DNA from 2 places in the Pseudoalteromonas sp. NZS100_1 genome. Region 2 is predicted to be linked to the other one. Evidence: riboswitches for the same ligand, from Rfam matches in the RefSeq annotation. Region 2 holds a riboswitch; the other holds the start of a gene.
What was found. A riboswitch is a leader RNA that binds a small molecule or an ion and turns the genes downstream of it on or off. The one in region 2 is predicted to bind cobalamin.
Positions count from the first base shown of each region.

Region 1: another riboswitch for cobalamin. It lies ahead of I6F66_RS15775 (ABC transporter ATP-binding protein); the one in region 2 lies ahead of I6F66_RS01240 (TonB-dependent receptor).

Region 1 covers NZ_JADYXN010000026.1:22,214-25,640, forward strand. The annotation lists gene I6F66_RS15770 (iron ABC transporter permease) at 1-685, opposite strand, end outside; gene I6F66_RS15775 (ABC transporter ATP-binding protein) at 687-1,499, opposite strand; cobalamin riboswitch at 1,662-1,786, opposite strand; gene I6F66_RS15780 (porin) at 1,854-2,786, opposite strand; gene I6F66_RS15785 (LysR family transcriptional regulator) at 2,953-3,427, opposite strand, start outside.
Region 2 covers NZ_JADYXN010000001.1:281,293-284,719, reverse strand. The annotation lists gene I6F66_RS01255 (VanZ family protein) at 1-299, opposite strand, end outside; gene I6F66_RS01250 (YajQ family cyclic di-GMP-binding protein) at 452-934, shown strand; gene I6F66_RS01245 (ABC transporter substrate-binding protein) at 1,136-1,921, shown strand; cobalamin riboswitch at 1,985-2,169, shown strand; gene I6F66_RS01240 (TonB-dependent receptor) at 2,206-3,427, shown strand, end outside.

The DNA of each region.
Region 1 (3,427 bases), on a different contig from region 2:
TAATTGCGCTTTCATCGCCAAGTAACATAGCATTGAGTTGCCTTCTAAAGCTCAGCATTACAAACGTACACAATGTGATTACCAATAAAGGTAACCAAAGCGTAGCCCACTGCGCACGAGCAAAGCTGCCCAGTGTCCAAAATAAAATAGCGGCTACCGCCTGAGGGTCGCTCCAATAAAGCAACAAACTGGTAAATGCACTAAATAAAAATGACAGAGCAACACCAGCTAATAACATTGATTCTACCTGTGCACTTTGCTGCCTACCTGCAATAAGTATTAATAAACTCATAGCGAGTAAGCTGCCCAGCAGTGCTGCTGCCGATAGCATAAAGCCTGCGCTAATGCCTGCTAGCGCCATAAGTAACACCACGCCAAATGAGGCACCCGACGATATACCAAATAAGTAAGGATCGGCTAAAGGGTTGCGCGTTACCGTTTGTAAAATAAGCCCCGCAATTGCTAAGCCAGAGCCTGCTAAAAAGGCGAGTAATGTGCGTGGCATTCTTAGTTCAAAAATAATACGCGAATTAAAAGACGCATCATTTGAGAGTAAAAAGCTATTAAATACATCTTGAAGTGAGGTCTCTGCTGCGCCAAAACTAAGTGCTGCAAATAAGCTAAATAAAGCAGCTACAACACTTATAAATAGCGCAAATGATTGGCGAGTATTAACTGCGCTCATATTATTTGTAGCCATAAAAGTAAGTGATATGAGGGATGCTATTTCCCGACTTCGATATTTGCGGGTGGTTATTTACTTGGGCGCAAACACCAAAAACGTCGCCTAGCATGTTTTCGGTTAATACCTCACTTGGCGTGCCTGTATGTGTAATTTCACCGTTTTTAATAACCACTAGTTCATCGCACATTGCAGAGGCTAAGTTTAAATCGTGAAACGATGCAAATACCGTTACACCCAACGATTTAGCAAGCTCCATAACCTGTATTTGGTATTTAACATCTAAATGGCTGGTTGGTTCGTCCATAATTAATAGTTGAGGTTGCTGCACAATAGCACGAGCAATAAGCGCTCTTTGTTTTTCACCGCCTGAGAGCGATTCAAAACTTTGATCAATATGATCCACTAACCCTACGGTGTTGATAGCTTGGATGATTTTTTGTTTATCAATATTGGTTATTGAGCTAAATAGCGATTTATGAGGCGTTAGCCCAAGTGCAATAACATCAAATACGCTTAAGTTAAATTGCGAAGGGGTTTCTTGTAAAACAACCGCGACTTTTTTTGCGTACTCATCACTTTTTAGCTGCCAAATGTCGGTGTTGTTAAACTCTACAACGCCATCACTTGGTTTATTAAAACGATATAAACAACGCAATAAGCTCGATTTACCTGCGCCATTAGGTCCAATTAAACCAACAAATTTACCTGTGGTTATTTTAAGGTTTATTTTTTTGAGAATCGTTTTATTGCCAATACCCCATGATACGTTTTTAACGTTTAGTAAAGGCGTGTTTAGCGCTGATTTAGTGTGCAACAGTGAGTCCTTGGTAGGCGTGTACTCACTAACAATACAGCTAACAATAACTAGTGCATTAATAAAAATGAGTAAACCCGCTCGTTAAAAAATTATACCAATCTATTTAGATATAGAACCTATTAAGCGATAAATTTAATTCGTTAAATTGTTCAAATATTTATGCTGATTGGTATTGCTCATTTGTATCTGACTTAAAGCGTTGTACTAATTACAGTTACGGGAATAGTTGAGGATTTGCACCTCATTCCAAATGAGGGTCTATTATGGGCGGGTAAATAATTTAAAGCAAAAAAAACCGCGCTCAAAGGAGCGCGGTTAAAAAGGGAGTGTTCTAACTAATTAGACTAGTCGTTAAAACTTGTATTCCATACCTAAGCCTACGTAATCTTGGTCAACATTGTTGTCCATGTCAAAGCTTGAGTAAAAACCAAATACTTTAATGTTTTTATTTAATTTGTGATCAAGACCAACTGAAATTGCTGACTTATCGTCGCTGTCGTCAAAGTCCATATCTTGGTATTGCACTTTAAATGTGTTGCTACCCATGCTGTAAGCAGCATTTAGCAAGTAACCATCCGCTTCTGCGCTGCCATCTACTGCTTCTTGTGTTTGGTACATTGCACCCAATTTAAAGTTTTCGATTTTACCTTGGATTGATGCACGCACTACGTCGTAGCCATTTACTTCACTATCGGCTGCAATAGAGGCGTATACCGCGCTCTTTTTAAGAGCCACGTCACCGTATGTCACCGCCATTGAATAACCGTTATCAGCGTCTACATCGTCTTCAGCTACAAAAGTAGCAAGTACTTTAAAGCCTTCGTATGAGTTTGATGAGTAGCTAACTGTGTTTCCTAAGCGGTTTTCACCTTTAAATACATTTTTAATATCGCCTTCAAGGTCGTTAAATAAATCTAACTTACCTTGAGATTGCTTAAGCGCAGTATCGTTACGACCAATTACAACCTGACCAAACGCACCTTTTAAACCAACGTATTGGTTACGCGCAGAAATATTGTCGTCGTTATCGCCTTTTGAATCAGCATCAGACACATCAACTTGAAACTCAAACTTATATACCGCTTCTAAACTATCATTTATTTTTTCAGAACCTTTAATACCAAGACGAGATGCATTACTTTTTATCTCGGTAAAAGACCCTTCGCCATCATCAGATGATTGCACTGTTACATTCGCTTTACCGTAAATGTCTACGTCGGCAAGTGCATTAAAAGATAAACCACTTAATAGTGCTAAGCATAAGCTCGATTTTACAAATTTCATGTTATTTCCTTGGATAATCACAAAAGACTAATTTTCAAAACTGCTGCATTTTGTCATTCCTAAATGACAGTAATATTACAATAGAAATATTACTGTCTTTTTTTGTTAATAAAAATGCATTAAATATGAAATCAAAATAACATGAAAGCCTAGTAGATGGTCGTACTTACTTACCTTGCTTTAATGACAAGCTTGGCGTCATTTGCGAAAGTAAATTAACTAAGGTTTCTATTAGCTCTTTTTGCTCGTTGTCTCTGTGATACGCAATAAATACGTCTCTTGAGGTGTTTTCTACCCCTTTAACATGAAACAACTCACCTTTTTCTAAATGCCCTTCAACCAATACTTGAGGTATAAATGCACTACCACCACATTGCAGTATTAAATCAAGTGCAATACGTCCCGTGCTGGTTCTAAAGTAAGGTGGCGTTTTTCCTGTAAACTGACGCGCATGCCAAAGAGAAAAAGTAGTTCCCCAATCCACATACACATATTGATTATCAAAAAAGTTTTCGTTCGTTGCGGTGTCGTATCCGCTTACTGGAATGATTGGCAACTCACAAATACGCTCTACTACGAGTTCATCTACTTTTGGTGGATCAAATAATATTGCCAAATCGAGAGTACGCTCTAATAAAAGT
Region 2 (3,427 bases):
CTTGCGGCACCTGCAAAATCAGCAAAAAAATCACCGAGTGATGCTTGCCTATAGGGGAGTGCGTCTTGCATTATTTCTATAGAGGCGCCATAACCAGCCAATAAAAGTATTTGCGCATATAAAGGAAGCTTAAACGCTTTATCCATTATTATGGCTAGTATAAAAAAAATCCCAAAATGGGCGACTTTATCAACATGAGGAAATAAATTTACAACGCCACCTTTTATTTCTTTGGCAAATAAAAAGGTAAAAGCTACTATGCTGATTAAAAAAATTGCTTGATAAACACGCCTTGTCACGACAAATCCTAAAATCGCTTAAAAAAGAGGCGCAAGTATATCAAACTAATTTAATATCGCACCTGAACAAGATGCAGAAAAATGTAAAGATTTATAATTTTAGCGTTATAATTACCACATAAAATTAAGATTAAATAGTTAGGAGCAAACCAATGCCTTCATTTGATATTGTATCTGAAGTAGAAATGAACGAAGCTAAAAACGCAGTTGATAATGCAAATCGTGAGCTAGAGACTCGCTTTGACTTTAGAGGCGTTGATGCATCTATTGAGCTAAATGACAAAACAATTAAGCTTAAAGCTGAAGCAGACTCTCAGGTTATGCAATTATTTGATATTTTAGCTAACAAAATATCTAAGCGTGGTATGGATGTATCAAGCTTAGAGCTTCAAGATATTACCCGTGCAGGTAAAAATGTATTTCGTAACGTTGGCTTAAAGCAGGGTATCGAAAAGGACATGGCTAAAAAAGTAGTTAAAGCCATTAAAGACTCTAAAGTTAAAGTTCAAGCTGCTATCCAAGGCGAAGAAGTACGTGTAACGGGTAAAAAACGTGACGATCTTCAAGAGGCTATGCAAGTAGTGCGCAGTGCTGAGCTAGGTCAACCTTTTCAGTTTAAAAATTTCCGCGATTAATTAATAAATAGTTTTAAATTAAGCATGCTTTAATCTGTTTATACTTACAGACAGATTGAAGCTACTTACTCTTTTTAAATATCTCACTATTATCCCTCTTTGCTGCCTAGATACTCCCGTATGTATTAATCTTCTTTTTGATATTTAAGCTATTATATTTAATCACATGCAATTAAGTACTTCACGCTAGAAGGTATTAAAATGAAACTTCATCAATTATTTTTGTTATTTGTTTTGCTTACATTTACCAAACCAAGCTTATCAAAAACAGTTGATATTGATGTACTGGTTGAAGATGGCTACTTTCCCATTATTATTAATGCGCAAAAAAAGCAGGGTTTTGCTCCTGAGTTTATTAAGATTTTAAACGGCGCACAGCAGGAGTTTAACTTCGTACTTAAGTCTCTACCTGTAAAAAGGCTTGCTTTGTCAGTTGAAAAAAATAATTTTGATGTTTTATTTTTAATGGCACTGCAATGGATCCCACAATCAGCGCAAGAGAATATTAAAAAAACCGAATTTTATACCATTACCAAAAATGAGCTTTATACGCTTAAAGAAAATACAAATGAGCAAGCTTACTTTGACGACATTACGTCATTAACAAAGGTTGGGGTTCTGGGGTACTCGTATCAATTTGCTGGATTTAATACAGATGCCGAATTTTTAAGTGAGGAACATCAAGTAAGTTTAACCATTGATGAATTCAATGTGGTTAAAATGCTGCTATTAAAGCGCGCGGAAGTAGGCGTTTTAAATAATATTGCTTACCAATATTTTAAAAATCAAAATACTTTTAATATGGATTTACTCTATAAAAGTAACGTACCAGATGCCGTTTATGAAACGCACTTTTTAGTTAACTCTAAATCAAATAAGATCACTAGTAATAAAATGGATGAAATACTAAGCTTACGTACTGCACAAATACAACTTCAGAAGCTACTTAATAAATATGGCGTTTCTTCAAACTATACTAGCCCTTAACTGCATTTTAAAGGTTTTTAGCTGTATAGACGTCCATTGACATTTGTAAACAAAATACTCACAATAGCGACATATTTTCAAGGTGCTTGCTAGCCACTTCATGTAATGATTTTTTTAGCAGGATAATCGGGAAGTTGGTGCGTTTTCATGATGACTACAAGCCCAACACTGCCCCCGCAACGGTAAAGTATTGCATATTTTGATGTGCTTACTGAGTCCGGAGACCGGCCTTGATGCAATCTTACTTACTTAAATCTTTGCGGTGGGCAAAGGTAGGGGACATCATGTTAAACAAAACAACTTTAGGCGTTGCTATTTCTGCTGCGCTTTCATTTTCTGTGTCTGGCGCAGAGCAATCAATTGAAAAAATAACCGTTACAGCTAATAAATTTGAGCAATCAATCAATGACGTTTTAGCAAGTGTAAATGTTATTGAGCGTGCAGAAATAGAAGCAAGCAACGTACGCGATTTACCAACCTTATTAAGCACGCGAGTTGGTTTTCAGGTTAATCCAAACGGTGGTTTTGGCCAAAATACAGGTGTGTCACTTCGTGGTACTGGCTCTGGCGATACGCTAATTTTGATTGACGGTGTACGTACAGGCTCAGCAACACTTGGTCAAAAAGCATTAAATAATGTCCCTTTAAATAGTATTGAACGCATTGAAATTATTAAGGGTTCTCGCGCGGCTGTTTACGGCTCTGATGCACTTGCTGGCGTAATTAACATTATAACGCGTGAATCAGATAACTTATCTGTGAGTGCTACGTTTGGTTCTGATTCTTACCAAAATTATCAAGTGGCAGGCTCTGTAAAATCAGGCGATATAACAACAGCATTTAATGCAGGCTTTGAAAAAACAGATAACTTTGATGTACTGCAAGGCGTAGCACCAGATGAAGATGGCTATGAAAATAAAAACCTTGGTTTTAAAGTAAATTATACTGATGCACACTACGGCGACTTTAAGTTATTAGGTCAATACAGTGAAGGATTTGCAGATTACGACAGTCGCTTTAGCCCAGCCGACAGTACGATTGAACGAGATGATTTTAAAAACTATCAGCTTTCTGCAGGTTGGAGTAAAAACTACACTAACCAAACGCACAGTATTGATTTAGCGCTAGCAACGGATGATTCAGACAATACATATGTCGATTTTTCAGTTGGACCAACAACAAGTACTTTTATAACTAAACGCACACAAATTGATTATAACGGCCAATACCTATTATCTGATGAGCTTAACATTAGTGGTGGTATCAATTGGTACAACGATGATGTATCTCATAGTTCGCAACTATTTGTTGAAGACAGCCGAGATGTACTTGCTGTGTTTGTAGGTGCTTACTACGATGCAGATAAAGTATTAGCTAATTTAACTGTTCGCCAAGATGACGACGAGCAATTTGGCGACGAAACAACGTATACCGCAGCTGCGGGTTATCATTTATCTGAAGATGCAACATTTCGTATAAGCCAAAGTACTGGCTTTAAAGCCCCTA